DNA from 2 places in the Portococcus stanieri PCC 6802 genome. Region 2 is predicted to be linked to the other one. Evidence: riboswitches for the same ligand, from Rfam matches in the RefSeq annotation. Region 2 holds a riboswitch; the other holds the start of a gene.
What was found. A riboswitch is a leader RNA that binds a small molecule or an ion and turns the genes downstream of it on or off. The one in region 2 is predicted to bind cobalamin.
Positions count from the first base shown of each region.

Region 1: it holds a riboswitch for cobalamin, as region 2 does, so the genes downstream of both, PSE6802_RS31690 (CbtB domain-containing protein) here and PSE6802_RS0110555 (DUF1636 family protein) in region 2, are expected to answer to the same signal.

Region 1 covers NZ_KB235910.1:504,963-512,869, reverse strand. The annotation lists gene PSE6802_RS0102525 (TMEM165/GDT1 family protein) at 1-22, opposite strand, end outside; gene PSE6802_RS0102520 (pyroglutamyl-peptidase I family protein) at 77-604, opposite strand; gene glmU (bifunctional UDP-N-acetylglucosamine diphosphorylase/glucosamine-1-phosphate N-acetyltransferase GlmU) at 850-2,217, shown strand; gene PSE6802_RS0102505 (hypothetical protein) at 2,311-2,808, shown strand; gene PSE6802_RS0102500 (hypothetical protein) at 2,818-3,999, opposite strand; gene PSE6802_RS31690 (CbtB domain-containing protein) at 4,219-4,410, opposite strand; cobalamin riboswitch at 4,453-4,599, opposite strand; gene PSE6802_RS0102495 (TrmH family RNA methyltransferase) at 4,689-5,477, shown strand; gene PSE6802_RS0102490 (MFS transporter) at 5,474-6,934, opposite strand; gene PSE6802_RS0102485 (BolA family protein) at 7,033-7,296, opposite strand; gene queA (tRNA preQ1(34) S-adenosylmethionine ribosyltransferase-isomerase QueA) at 7,359-7,907, opposite strand, start outside.
Region 2 covers NZ_KB235914.1:1,127,751-1,135,657, reverse strand. The annotation lists gene PSE6802_RS0110585 (calcium-binding protein) at 1-295, shown strand, start outside; gene PSE6802_RS0110580 (Rieske (2Fe-2S) protein) at 373-738, opposite strand; gene PSE6802_RS0110575 (DUF1499 domain-containing protein) at 1,022-1,432, opposite strand; gene PSE6802_RS0110570 (ammonium transporter) at 2,112-3,569, shown strand; gene PSE6802_RS0110565 (2-phosphosulfolactate phosphatase family protein) at 3,675-4,388, opposite strand; gene PSE6802_RS0110560 (ABC transporter ATP-binding protein) at 4,518-5,300, opposite strand; cobalamin riboswitch at 5,438-5,583, shown strand; gene PSE6802_RS0110555 (DUF1636 family protein) at 5,624-6,064, shown strand; gene cobW (cobalamin biosynthesis protein CobW) at 6,138-7,190, shown strand; gene PSE6802_RS0110545 (glycoside hydrolase family 94 protein) at 7,231-7,907, shown strand, end outside.

The DNA of each region.
Region 1 (7,907 bases), on a different contig from region 2:
CTGGCTTTAGTAAATACGTCACGGGGATATTTTAAAGTCTAGTGTTCTCATTTTCTTTTCACATTTTAACCTATCTTCACAAAAATGCCCGCAAAATCGCCATGAAGTCTGTCAAGATCGGTTGACAATTGGTACGGGTGAGGACGGGTACGTGGACAAAAATGCAGTTGGTGGTGGGGCTATGTTCGTGTAGATACTTGAGGACAGAGTGGTACAGGGCGTTGCAGACAAACTTGCCTGCATTGTGGCTAATTGCTGTCACGCTTAAGTTATCGACTAGTTGGTCTAAATCAACCTGAGTGGAGAATTTTTCTAGTGGGTTACCCGTTACAGAATCGAGCTTAGCCCCGGTTGACTCCACCATCAGATGCGATCGCTTTTCTGCCATTCCGCAACAAATTACGGCTTGCGGTTGTATTTCAGCGATCGCAGCAATTACCCGAGCGGGAGCTATTTGAAAATCGACAGGAATTTTGCGGAGCAGGTGCAGGCGATCGTGCGGTAAATCTTGTTGTAGCGCTAGCCCTAGCAGATCGTCGGACGCATTCGAGATATGGTGGGCTTTCCAGGTGTCAAAGGAAGTAAGAAGTAGCTTTGCTGGCATAGGTAATATGGTGGCGGTCAGCTTTTAGCTTTCAGCAGTCAGCAGGAAAATAGAGAATTGCTATATTACATCAGAAACTATCGATGAAGTTACAGGCGATCGCCGCAATCGCCGCAACAGTTTTGCTACGGTGCGGCAAAATATCTGAAGCTTCATTCGATGCAATAATAAAAAAGTTTGTTTTATTACGTGGGGTAATTTCCCCAATACCAGGAAATTTGGTGAATGAAAATAAGGGTAACTCCATGTTAGCAGTGGCAATTTTGGCAGCGGGCAAAGGTACTCGTATGAAGTCCGATCTGCCCAAGGTGGTACACGAGTTGGGCGGGCGATCGCTGGTAAAGCGGGTCTTAGATGCGGCTACCGCCCTATCACCCAAACGGCGGTTGATAATTGTAGGTTACGGCCAAGCTTTGGTGCGAGAGGCACTGGCAGCAGAACCAGGTTTAGAGTTTGTAGAACAGGCGGAGCAACTGGGGACAGGGCACGCGATTCAGCAATTACTGGAGCCATTACAAGGTTTCACGGGAGATCTGGTAGTTTTAACTGGCGATACACCACTACTGACAACCCAAACTATTGCGGATTTAGTAGCAACCCATCGCGATCGCCATGCTGCTGCTACCGTCCTCACTGCTTTATTACCCGATCCCACCGGCTATGGACGGGTTTTTTGCGATCGGAACAATCAGATCGAATGCATTATCGAACACCGCGACTGTACCGACGCGCAACGACAGAATCAGCGCGTGAGTGCGGGCGTGTATTGCTTTAAATGGCCAGAACTGGCTGAGATTTTACCCAAACTTTCTAATAACAACGATCAAAAAGAGTACTATCTCACCGAAGTTTTCAATTATCTCTCTCCTGTCTTTGCTCAAGATGTGGAAGATTATGAAGAGAGCTTCGGGATCAACAGCCGCGTGCAACTTGCCCACGCCTATGAGGTACTTCAGAGCCGTATTCGCGATAAATGGATGCGGTTGGGCGTGACGATGAATTTGCCTGACACGATTACAATCGACGACACGGTAGAACTAGAGCCAAACGTGATTATCGAGCCGCAAACTCATCTGCGCGGCTATACCAAAATCAAGTCGGGATCGGTAATTGGCCCTGGCAGTTTAATCGAAAATAGTACTATTGCAGAGAACTGTCGCGTTCTCTATGCCACTGTAGAAGATAGCCAGATTGGCGCAGGTTGTCGCGTTGGCCCCTACACTCACATCAGTAAAGAGTCAATCGTGGGGGATCGCTGTCGGGTTGGCAATTTTGTCGAGCTGAAAAAGACGCGAATGGGAGAGAATACTAACGCCGCTCATCTCAGTTATCTGGGCGATGCCACGCTGGGGAATCGGGTCAACATCGGTGCGGGAACGGTTACCGCAAACTATGACGGTTTTAATAAGCATCCTACAGTGATAGGCGATCGCAGCAAAACTGGTGCCAACTCCGTTTTGGTAGCGCCAATTCAGATTGGTAAAAACGTTAACATTGCATCTGGCTCAGTAGTTACCACTAATGTGGAGGATAATGCCCTGGCTATTGCTAGAGCTAGGGAAACAATCAAGCCAGACTATTATGATGAGGATGGGCGCAAGAAAGTTAAGTAAAGCAGATGCAGAGACTCAGATATAGAAAATTCTGTGCCCCGAATCTTCATTCCCAAAATAGAATAGGAGTATAACTTTTGAATATGTCATTCAATGCAGTTCATCGACGCTAAGCAGGCTTATCCACTGATCTTAGGGATGGTTATTTCTTTGGTGGGCGTAGGTCTCTGGCAAAAACTGAATCCGCCGACTGTGAGAGAAATAACTAGTCCCCTCCCCGTAACCGTGCCACCATTACCAACTACATCACCCCGCCCCGCCAGGATTCCAGGGAAGCAGCAGGGGGCTTTACGGGTTGGCAACCGTACCGAGCATTCCGTGAGAATTGTTCTGCTGTCTGGCAAACGCGATCGCGCGAGTTGGGATGGGGTGGAGCCAGTCAATTGGGATTTTGCTCCCAGTGAAGGAGGCGCAGAAGGGTTACTCCTATCCTTACCGAATGGGCAGATCGAGGTAGCTCAAGGTGATATTATGTTCGCTTTTGCTACTGATGGTTCCCGACTTTACTGGGGGCCGCATGTAGTTGGTCAAACGAATTCTCTCGTTTGGAATGGCGATCGCCGCGAATGGAATATGATCCTGGAACCTTGAGCTTTAGGGTTAGGTTTCTTGCCAGCGGCTGCGTCGCAGCCACAATCCAACTACCAGGCCAACTGTTAAAACCCCTGTAAAGGAGAGCAATCCAATTAATCGCACTGACATTGGTGGCGCGATCGCCTCCACATCAATTTCCCGAGCGACTTCGAGGGGTGGGAATTGCTGCTTGCTATGAGGTTGGGGCGATGCCTTGACCTCGATTTTATGGGGAGCGCCATCAAAAAATTGCTCTTGCCATGCCAGCAATCCTTGAGCATTCGGTATCCCCTGATAAGCAAATGCTACCCAGTTATTTTCTAGCTGCGTTGTTTTAATTGACAAGATGGCATCGTTGAGGGGGCGATTGGTTTTGCTATCGGTCAGTTTTGCTTGAAATGATGCAGCACGTCCAACCTCGGCACCACTATCCCCAACCAGCTCCAGTTTTACCCCCTGTGACTGGCTTATGCTAGAGGTATTTGAGTTGCTACGTGCTTCTTCTGCGATGTGCGTGCGGACTCCAGCCAACTCAGCACTTACATTAAAGAACAGCAAAGCCGCGATCGCTAAGACAGTCGCGCCACTCAAAAGCAGCCTTACTCGACGCGGTGCAATTTCTCCTGCCTGAATTACCTGGCGGCCTCCGATAATCCAACCACCAAAGCAACCAATCGCTAGTAGCGCTCCTAAAACAAATGGGAAGTATTGCCACTTCAAAGGATTTTCAGGAACTGCCAGTTCCAAGTTCTGCGTAATTGGCGCGAAAGCATTGGTAAGTTTTGGCGTGACGCTGACTCGCAACTGATAGTTGCCACGGATGGGAAACACTTGCTGCATCTGCAACTCACCCGTAGGAGCATCTCCTTCAATGTCCAACAGCTTGGTGCCTTCCACCACAGGAAAATCTGTAGTAAACCAGGGGGTAGGAGCGGGGGTCAATATTTGCAGATGGAACCGAGCGTCCTGTAATGACTTGCCCGATGCATCCTGCGCGCGCAACTTTAGCCGGATGGGTGGTTGATACTGCCCCGATCCTAAATATTCTGTCGCTTCTGCTTCTAGAGGATAGGCTCGAGCGATCGGTGGCTCCGCGACCAACTGTACCGAAGCTGAGGGCGACAGAGACAATCCAGCGATCGCGTGGGATAGAATACCGACAGCACAAGCTAAGCCTACGAGTGCAGACCATTTAAATTTGGGGAACACGATTGGAAACTCCTATAAAGGCTGGGTAAGGGCAGGTTTAGCGAGAAGTTTTTACTCTTATAGCCGTAGACGGATCGTTTATTATCGCGAGTGTGGAGGCTAAGCCCCCACGCAGGGGTTCCACCCCTGCACACCATCCTGAGCCTATTGGCTATAGCTATATTGGTGGTTTTGGTCTAAAACCTGCCCCTAAATGGATTTTTACAGTAACCAAAGATTTCAATGACAACTAACGCCAAGCGTGTGATGTCTGAGGGAATGAACTTTATCGTGTACTGCCGGATAAGTACTGAAATAGACCATCCAAATAATCAGCGACCAGAGCAGAATGTAGAGAATTGACTGGGTTGGCACTGATAAAACTAACCTCTCAGTGCGTCGCCATGGTGAAACTTGGATTGAGCTTTTCATGCTGTACCTCGCAGATGAACTAATCTAATTTGCTCTAACTCGATCTAACCTGATACATCGGCGGGCATTCTGACTTAGAGAGTAATATAACTCTCATTACAGTTGCGGGACAGTGTCGGCCTTGCACCGTACTTTCCCCATTACTTCTGATGGCTGTTCCCCATCAAAACCGACGAATGGCTTAAAGTATATCAGTTCAGGCGATCGCCAATACCAGCAGAGTTAAAAAACTTAATGAATAAAGTGGTTATAATCGTTAAAACATCATAAATTTGTCATTGCTGACCAGTACCAATAATCCCTTAATTAAACAATTGCGCCAACTTGGCAAAAGTGCCAAGGAAAGACGCAAGCAAAATCTCTTTCTGCTTGAAGGTACTCATGCTCTCATGGAGGCGATCGCTACCCAATATCCCCTGGATACCATTTGCTGTACGGAAGCGTGGGCGGAATCTCATTCCCAAATTTTTTTGCGAGAGCGGGCGATCGCGAGTCGAGTGGAGCTTGTAGGCCAGAACGTAATAGAAGCGATCGCGACGACGGTTAATCCTGATGGTGTGGTGGCAGCAGCACCGCTACCTGAGAATAAGTCGATTGAGATTGCGAGTTTGGGTTTAGCGCTGGAATCGCTTCAAGATCCAGGGAATATGGGCGCAATTATCCGATCGGCGGTGGCGGTGGGTGTCGATGGAATTCTAGTCAGTCAAGATAGCGTTGATGCCACTAACCCTAAAATTATCCGAGCCACAGCGGGGCAGTGGTTCCGATGTCCCAGACAAACAGTAGATAATTTGCCGGATGCCGTTCGCGCTTGGCAAAATACTGGTGGTGTAGCGATCGCCACCCTATCCGATGCCAGGATCTCTTATTGGGATTTCGATTTTACCCAACCGAGTTTAATTCTGTTGGGAAATGAAGGTAATGGCTTATCCAAGGAAATGGTTGCCATTGCGGATGTAGCGGTAAAGATCCCGCTGAGTCCAGATGTGGAGTCTTTGAACGTGGCGATCGCGGCATCGCTCTTGCTATACGAAGCCAAGCGCCAAAGGGAATATCACCGCCACTAGTTCCGAGCATTCCTCCGTTCGTTCAATCGATAGAGAATCTCGGCATGGTACTCACGAGTAATTGGATAAAAGTAAGCCAGGACTAAACTGCAAATCAAAGTGGCAGTTGGCAAAGGCCCGATCGCAATTAGAATTGCTTGTAAAGCAGAAGGGGGTTGGGTAGGTGCGGGCTGACAGGGCAATCTTTCTTGAAATCCCGACCAGGAAAGCCCAACACCTAGTAGAAATAATCCAACCGCCAGTCCCATTTTTTGCAATAGCACCATAAAAGCATAAAATATGCCTTCCCGTCGCTGACCCGTTTGCAATTCGTCCAATTCCGTCACATCCGGTACCATTGACCAGGGAATTAGGTAGGCAGTTGAAACCCCAAATCCAGCCAGGACGGCAAGAACGTACATTAAGCCGATCTGACCGGGCTTGAGAAAGAATAAACCGGCTTGCGCGATAATCCAAAAGCCCATACCGGCAAAGTAGATAGCCTTCTTCCCAAATTTCTTACTCAGCGCGCTCCATACGTATAACATCGCCAGAGCTGTGCCTTGAACGGCAATAGTCACTTGGATGAAATCCGTTTCCGTCAGTCCCATATAATTCACAACATAGTAGGGAATAATCGATGCTGTGATTTGTACGGCCAGCCAGGAACAGAAATAAATCCCAATTACGTATAAAAAAGGACGATTGCTAAATACAACGCTCAACTGCCGAGCAAAGCTCATCTCCTCTACAGGCTCTGAAGCTTGCGCGTGCAGGCGCTGGCGCTCTGCCATGAGAGCGCGATCGCGGATGCCCCACACGCACCAATAGATCGATAACACGGCGATTACTGCGCAAACTCCTCCCAGAACTAGATATTGCAAGCTGTCAGCGCTGCAACTGCCGGATGACTGCGCGGCATTGGATTTAAAGGCAGCAAAGATAATATTAGCCAGTACTAGAGAGAGAATGCTGCCACCAATCGAGAAGGTAAATCGGAAACTGGTAAGGCTGGTGCGCTCGTGGTAATCCTGAGTTAGTTCTGCGGTTAGAGCCGTATAGGGTAGGTTAACAGCGGTATAGAACGTGTTGAACAGAATCGCAATAATTACGTAGTACCAGAACAACCCCCACTTATCAGTAGTTGGTACCAACCACTGCAACCAAAAGAAAATGCCAAAGGGAATAGCGCTATATAGCATCCAGGGTAACCGCCTGCCCTGACGCGATTTGGTGCGATCGCTGAGCACGCCCACAATCGGATCGTTAACGGCATCCCACACTTTGCCAATCAGCAAGATAAGCCCTGCTAAGCCCGGATCTAAGCCTGCTACATTGGTGAAAAAGAATAGTAGAAAGAACGACAGCAGGTTGGCGGTCATTGCTGCGCCCAGATCGCCTGCACCGTAGGCAAGCTTGGTTGGGAAATCGAGCTTTGAGGAGATGCTAGATCCAGTCAAGCGATCGGGATTGCTCATGTAGATTGTGCCTCGACAGAACTAGAGCGAGGAATACATTGAAGATACTCGCAAGTCAAAAGAGATTATAGTTCTGCGTGACATCAATTAGCCAACTCTTAGCTAATTTGTACGGAGAAGTTTTGCCACTGTTCGGGGCTGTAGGTTTTGAGTTGGAGGGCATGGATTGCCCCGCTATCGAGGTATGCTTTTAAGGCATCATTGACTAACCTGTGTTGTTTAATTGTGGTTAAGCCGCTAAACTGCTCGGCAATTACGATCGCATTAAAATGCTGGCCGTCGCGATTGGGGTCTTGCACTTGTACTTTAGCTCCAGGGAGGGCAGCAGCGATCAGAGATTCTATATCAGTGGTAGAGATCATGATTTTTAGGGGTTAGGGTTTATGGGATACGGGATAGGGGGTGTGGGGTTAATGCTTAATCCTTACGGGATAGGGGGTGTGGGATTATTTCCTCTCCAGATTAGCATGGCATCTCCGAAGGAATAAAAACGGTATTCTTGAGCGATCGCTTCTTGATAGAGCTGCAACAAATGTTCTCGTCCAGATTCACCTAGGAACGATGCCACCATCATCATCAAAGTTGATTTGGGCAGGTGGAAATTCGTAATTAAGCCATCCAGTACCTTCCATTCGTAGCCGGGATAGATCATTAAATTAGTTTTGCCTTTAAAGGGCTGGAGGTTGCTAGACTCAATGGCGCGAACTACGGTTGTACCTACTGCGATTACCCTACCGCCATTAGCTTTGGTTGCTTTAATTAGTTCAATTGTGTCTTCAGTTACCTCAAAGGATTCATGGTGCATTTTATGCGTGGTAATATCCTCTGCCTCTACAGGACGAAACGTGCCCAGCCCCACGTGCAGCGTAATGTAGGCTTGCGATACCCCCATGTCTTTTAGCTCGTCAAGCAGGCGTTCGGTAAAATGCAAACCGGCAGTGGGTGCGGCGATCGCGCCTGGATTTTTGGCATA
Region 2 (7,907 bases):
ATTTGACCGCATCCTGATCAGCGCGGCTGGTTTTGGTGGTTCGCTCATTGCCGGTCAAAAAGCTATTGATCCTGCTCCAGCTAGCTTCTTCCTTAGCACTGGAGCAGGTGGCGTGGAAGGACAAAATTCTCCTGCTCCAATTGGCACTTCTAGTTTCTACTACGACAACGCTGGTGGTGGTCTCTACTACGACCAGGATGGTGGTGGTACTGGCACTAGGTTCACTCAGGTCGCTCAGGTCGCGCCACAGTTTGGTAATGCGTTGATTACTACTCACATAGTAATCGTTGCCTAGTTTTGGGCGGTCTCACATCCAGCACGTCTGAATACTGAATAGAAAAGAGGCGGTAGCGATCGCCTCTTTATTTTGGATTACACATCTATAAACAGGTCTTCGCCTTCCTGGGTAACAGCGAAACTAGCCACATCGCTAGGGGATTTGCCCATAGCCATCATTTTCTTGGCGACCCCAGGCAGGGGAATGCCGACTATGGATTCTACCCACTCCACATTTTTGCCAGTACAGACTTCAAACTTGGAGCCGTGGAAAGGGCAAGTAATTACGCCGTTTTCAAATTTACCTTTGGCTAATGGAAGTCCAAGGTGAGGGCATTTGTTCGCGATCGCGCAATACTTGTCGCCAACTTTAGCCACAATGACAGATTTACCGTTGGCACTAGCTTTTAGAACCTTGTCAGTGCTGACATCAGCAGTGGTGGCAACTTTGGTTTTAGTCATGATAGTGGACTCCTGTATGGAAGATTCTTAAAACTCTAGAAAATATAGCGTTAGACAGACCTGCTAGAACAGGGGGTGTGGGGGCTACGCTCCCACGCAGGGGTGAAACCCCTGCACCCCGCCCTAAGCCTACTGGCTATAGCTATAATTACTAGATCGTAACAGGATAGGACAATTTTGCAATTATACCTACAGGTACTGTTTTCAACATCAAGGATATGTTAGGCGATCGCCGTAACGCATCATCGTTAATTTTTAAATTGGCGAACTCAAGCGCTAGTTCCTAAGCTTCCAAGTTTTGCAGTATTGTACGCAATGTCTCCACTCGTTTGCGATTGACACCCAGATCTGATTCTCCTAAGCGAGAAGCCGAACGCACTTCAATGACATTCTTTTCTTTATTGAGATAAAACTCAACATCATCAACAAAACCCATCAGCGAGCTTGTAAATTCAGCGTAGAGATAATTCTCGCTTTCAGTAATAATTTTGGTTCTTTCCAAACTTTGAATTGCTGTTTTTAGATTCTGAAAAGCTTGCTCTGGCGAGGAGCGATAGCTTAGAGGCTCGATTGCATGCTTAGGATCGGAGCTTTGGCTAGAGACACAATTCGGCGTACTGGGGCAAGGTGCCAGCAGATTTGCGTTAACTCCCAAATTATGGGGTCGTTGTCCTGAAAATGAAAATAGAGCCATTGGAATTAGTGTAGAAGTACCTGCGTGCATAATAGAGCTTATGCTTACCCGTGCATAGGCAGGGTATGGTGCGTCGCATAGCATAGTAACACTTAATATCAAAGCTAAAAACAGCGAGAACAACTTCTGCATGAGATTCCTAGACTTGTGTTTTGAATAGTACGACCTAAACATTATCCAGCAAAAACAACTTTTTGTTAAGTATATATACGCATTCTTGTTGAGCCTCGTTCGTCCATCTTTCGCGCGGTCAGCGCGAACATCAACTTGCAATTCACTGGCAACATTCATGCAAATCTTGGCAAATCTAAATCCTAAAACTTCATCTCAATCGATAGTAGATGGGAGTCAGCAATATATCTCATTTACGTAGTTATTAGAGCCTAGTTGGGAAATTGATGATACTTTGTCCCCAACCCATAAATCTCCCAATTTTGAAGAGATTCGAGCTTCAGAATCCTCCAAGGTTGGGGACAGGGGCTAATGTAGAGATTTAGAAGATTTTTTAAACGCCCTCTCAGCGAAATTATAGGGATTACTCCCTTCGCCTGAACTAGTAAATTCTTAGCAAAAACTTAACATTAGAAATCTGTATGAATAGATACAAAAGGTTGTACTGTTAATTGGTGAAATTTTTAGATTACCTGGTTACTAACTGTGCCATTTCAAAATACAGAAAATGCCTAAGAAAATATTAAAAATTATCTTCGCAACTTTTGGGCTGATATTCAGCTTGCCGCTCGCTCCAGCACTCGCGCAAGCCGATCCCAAAAAGTTAGAAGAGATGATTACTGCTGCTAGTACTGCTGCTAGCGCAGCGCAGACTTCGGCGGATAACGGTTATATGTTACTGTGTTCTGCTCTAGTTTTACTAATGACTCCGGGATTAGCTTTTTTCTACGGTGGATTTGTTGCTAAGCGCAATATCCTGAACACCTTGATGATGAGCTTCTTGCTCATGGGAATTGTGGGCGTAAGCTGGGTATTATGGGGCTACAGCCTTGCCTTTGCACCAGGGACATCCTTCATCGGAGGGCTGCAATGGTTATTTCTCAATGGCGTTGGTATTGATGTCAGTGCTTATCTTCCCAAACTCACCCCCGATGATGCCGTCACTTCCTATGCTGCTACCATTCCACACCAAACCTTCATGATCTATCAGGCGATGTTTGCCATCATCACGCCTGCTTTGATCTCAGGAGCGATCGTCGAGCGGATTAGCTTCAAAGCTTACACGTTATTCATGCTGTTGTGGTCAACCCTCATCTACTGTCCCCTAGCACACATGGTATGGGCAAAAGGAGGCATGCTCGGTTTGTACGGTGGCATAGGTGCTTTAGATTTTGCCGGCGGTACGGTCGTGCATATTAGCTCCGGAGTTTCCGCACTGGTTGCAGCGATCGTAATTGGCGCTCGAAGAACCTATCCAGATCGGCTCACTGCTCCTCATAACGTCCCTTTTATTCTGTTGGGAGCCGGGTTGCTCTGGTTTGGTTGGTTTGGCTTCAATGCCGGTAGTGCTTTGGGGGCTGGCTCCTTAGCAACAGTTGCGTTCGTCGCTACCAATTCAGCTACAGCAGCAGCAATGTTAACCTGGTTGATTCTAGAACAGGTGCTAAAGGGCAAACCAACGGCTGTTGGCGCTGCCACTGGAGCTGTCGCGGGTTTAGTTGGAGTTACTCCTGCCGCAGGTTTTGTTAACCCCATCGGTGCAATTCTAATTGGCAGTATTACTGCTACATGTTGCTTCTTTGCAATTAGCTTCAAATCTAAGTTAGGAATTGATGATGCCTTAGATACCTATCCCGTTCACGGTGTGGGTGGAACAGTGGGCGCAATTCTAACCGGAGTTTTCGCCGTGAAAGCTGTTAACTCGGCGGGCGCAGATGGCCTAATTGCTGGCAAACCCGGACAAGTTGTCACGCAAATTATTGCCGTTGTCGTCGCTTATTTAATTGCTGGGATCGGTACTTTTATCATCCTACAGATTGTTAAGGCTCTAGTCGGCCTGCGCGTCAAACCAGAAGTTGAATTCCAAGGTATGGATATCAACGAACATGGTGAAGAAGGCTATGGCGAAGAGTTTGGCGGTGGAGTCAGTCAAATGGGAGGAAAAGCTAGTCCGATCGATGGATAGCATTCCTGATGGAACTCAAATTTATCAACTATTAGACAACTAGACAATTAGACAATTAACTGGGAGATGGAACGCGATCGCATTCTGTCTCCTATATTTTTGAGATTATGCTACTAAAACGCCAGGGGATGCTTGCTTGGGTAAAATTTTGACCAGATCGATTTTGGCACAGTAGGCAATATCAGCACTACAGTTGAGGCGTAATAGGCGCTGGCCGTGGCTAGCAGCAAGGAATAACTCCTCTAAGCGATCGCTCCATTGGCGATATAAAGATAATGCCGCGATCGCCTCATCATTTCCCCATTCGCACGAGCCATCCAAACCGCTAGCGATCGCCCCCGCACAAGCCGTATCCTCTAAAGAAAAACTGCCCTCCCAACCTGAGCCAACAATCCAAACCGTTTCGGGTTGCGCCTGTTTGAGATAATTCAATACGGAACCAAGATTAATCATGGCAGCGGCCAAGACCGTTGGCGCAGCTTTAACGCGTTGGAGCGAGCGAGTACCATTGGTCGTACTCATAAAAATTCGCTTATCTTTTACCACCTCTGCCGTATAGTCAAATGGCGAGTTACCTAAGTCAAATCCTTCCACTGTACCGCCCCCACGTTCCGCTGCTCTCAGCCTTAAATGGGCAGGATGCAAATTACTAGTTTGCATTAGTTCGTCTAGATCGGCAAAAACCTGCACCGCTTCTGCCCCAGCAGCTAAAGCGGTAGTAATCGTAGTAGTAGCACGTAAAATATCGACTGCGATCGCGCACTCTGGTATTTCGTTGTCTGGCGCTAGTTCGGGGGTGTGGTAGACAAATAGCTTCATTAGTTAAGGATTAGTTGATATAGCAGTAATCAGTTTTAACGCCATCGACAATTTGGCAGCAAACAACTAAGTTTTAATACTTATTTAATATATCTTTATAGTTTGATTTACGATAGCTGCAAGACTAAATTATTCCCACTCGTCGGTCTCTACATTGCTCTCAGATTGCATATCCTGTTGCATATTCTGCATATCTTGCTGCACTGCTTGCCAATTAACTTCCGATGCAGTTTGCGATCTGACTGGACTACCTCTGTGCAATTGCACCAGATGGCTGCACCAGTCTGCCATTAGATCTAACTGGTGATTCACCATTACTACTGTTGTTGGTGGTTGCGATCGAGTCAATTCCTGCAAAATATCTAGCAAAAGACCCGCTCGAAAGCGATCGAGCGCAGAAGTTGGTTCGTCTAGTAATAGGATCTCTGGCTCAGCGACCAGTGCCCGAGAGATCGCGACCCATTGCCGTTGCCCTACCGACAGTTGCAGTTCCGAGCGTTGAACTAACTTAGAGTCAAACTGAAGTTTGTCCAGCCACAGATCCAGGCGATCTTGAATTTGTTTTTTGGGCATCCCGACTAGCTTGAGGGGATAGGCGATCGCCTCAGCCACAGGCATACCTAGCAAGGTTGGTTCTTGCGCGACTAACATAATCCGACGGCGCAAATCGATCGCGGGCAGTTGTTTAATATCATTTCCCCAGGCATAAATTTTGCCAGAGGTTGGATCGATGAGGCGATTCAGCAATCGCAGAAGGGTGGTTTTCCCAGACCCCGATGCTCCTACTATCCCCGTGCGGCTGCCAGCCGCGATCGCCACAGAGCAATTATGCAGGATATTTTGGTATGACACCAGTTGCAATTGCAACACATCCTGGGACGTTTCCAATACATTCACTAACTTTTTGGTCACTCAGGGCTTATCTTAAAATTTCTCGTTATTGGTTGCATCAACATTAGCAGATCGTTTCCGGAGTTCGTCGAACTCACGTCTACAATTAGCCCCCTGCCCCGAGTTAGCCGCACGGAGGGTTAAAAATGAGCTACAGTGAATAGCGATCGCAATTTGGTTCTCGCGGGAGACAGCCGCTAGAAGTAATGGGGAAAGTTCGGCGTAAATCCGACACTGTCCCGCAACTGTAGATTTCAGTCCGTGCTGAAAAAGTCAGGATGCCCGCCAAATTTGAGCGATTGAGACTGCAAGTTAAATATCTGCGAGGTACAGATAAATTCTCTATGTCAAATCGAATTGCGTTAAATCAAATTTCAAATCAACATGCTTTGTTTGTATGTACGACCTGCGCTAGTATCTGGCAAGATGGTAAGCGCGTTGGTACTAGTGGCGGACAGGTAATGCTGGAGCAGTTAACCCAACTGCATCGAGATTGGGAGCTACGGGAAGAATTTCCCATCCGCGCTGTAGAATGCATGAGTGCCTGCAGTCATCCCTGCGCTGTGGCATTGACTGGGGATGGTAAGCATACCTATTTATTTGGGGATCTGTCGCTCGATCCCGAAACTTTTGAGGCCACGACTGCGGCAATTTTGGAATGTGCTGGTAAGTACTATCGTGCCGATGATGGGATCTTGCCTTGGTCAGAGCGTCCCGCGCCACTGAAGAAAGGAATACTGGCTCGTATTCCACCTCTGCGAAAAGTTGCGGCCAATCTGCGCTAGATTTTTTGACATCCCATCGCTTGGAATGTCGTGACAGTTTTATCGTTCAAATTGGTATAAAATTAAAATTCTCATGCATAAAATTCCCGTAACTGTAATTACTGGCTTTCTTGGAGCTGGAAAAACTACTTTGGTGCGATATCTCTTGCAAAACAATCAGGGTAGACGCATTGCTGTAGTAGTGAATGAGTTCGGTGAGATTGGTATCGACGGCGAACTGCTACGTTCTTGTCAAGTTTGCGATGACGATGACTCTGCGAACGATATCGCTAGTAATATTGTGGAATTAAATAATGGCTGTCTGTGCTGTACGGTGCAGGAAGAGTTTCTACCCACCATGCAAGAGTTGTTAAAGCGACGCGATCGCCTGGACTGCATCCTGATCGAAACTTCGGGTCTAGCCCTACCAAAGCCGCTAATTCAAGCATTTCGCTGGCCAACGGTACGTACGGGCGCTACAGTTGATGGTGTGTTGACCGTGGTAGATTGCGAAGCAGTAGCGAACGGACAATTTGCGACAGATTTGGATGCCATTAACGCTCAGCGCCTGGAAGATCCCAATTTAGAACACGAAACTCCCATTGAGGAATTATTTGAAGATCAGTTAGCTTGTGCCGATCTAGTTCTGCTCGCAAAAGTAGATCGGGTGGATGGCACTACGCAGGAGAAAGTGCAGAAATGGTTGAGGCAAGAACTCCCAGAAACTGTGAAAATTATTCCCTGCAAACAAGGAGAAGTTAATCCCAGTCTTCTTTTAGGATTTAATGCCGCCGTTGAGGATAACTTAGAGAGCCGTCCCAGCCATCATGACTATGAAGAGGAGCACGAACACGATGATGGTATTAACTCAATTCATCTCGATCTAGATCGGGAATTTGAACCTTCAGCCCTGGTCAAACAGTTGGAGCAGCTAGTCGCTCGGCAGGAAATCTACCGTATTAAGGGATTTGTAGCAGTGCCCAAGAAATCTATGCGATTGGTTTTGCAAGCCGTAGGTTCGCGATTTGACTATTTCTACGATCGCCCTTGGCAACCCTCTGAATCGAGACAAACTCGTCTGGTATTTATCGGTCAAGAATTGGATGGCGTTGCGATCGAGCGCTCTGTTGCTACTGTGGCATTATGACAATTGCACGCTTAGTTAAAATCCTCTGTCAGAAATCTCCATGAAACTAGCTAATACCTACGGTTATTACTCCGACGACGATCGCGAATATATCATTACCAATCCCCGCACGCCGCGACCCTGGTTTAACTACATGTGGAACGGTCATTACACTAGCTTGATTTCCCATACGGGTGGTGGTTTCAGCTTTCTTGACTCGCCTCGCGATAATCGCATCTCGCGCATGCGCTACAACTGCCTGCCGTGGGATCGCCCCGGTCGCTATGTCATGGTGAAGGATACAAAGACAAGCCAGTATTGGTCTTTGAGTTGGGCACCGACGATAGATTTAAATTACGATAAATACGAATGCCATCACGGTCAAGGTTATACCAGGATCGTCACAGAAATTAATGGCATTCGCGGTGAGATTACCTACTTTGTGCCCGCAGATGTGGATGCTGAAATTTGGCGGGTCGAATTAACTAACTTAACTGGTGCAGATCGCAATCTGGAGGTGTACTCGTTTACCGAATTGCTCATGGGCAACGCACTCAACGATCTGATCAATCAACCCAACGACAAGCACTTTACCGATATCCATTTCGATGCCGATCTGCGATCGCTGGTTGCCACCCGTCGCTACTGGGTGTTGAACAAAAAAGTGTCGGTGGCACAACCGAATATCGATTGGCAATATCGCATCTACTTCACGCAAACGCTGCCCATCTCCGGCTT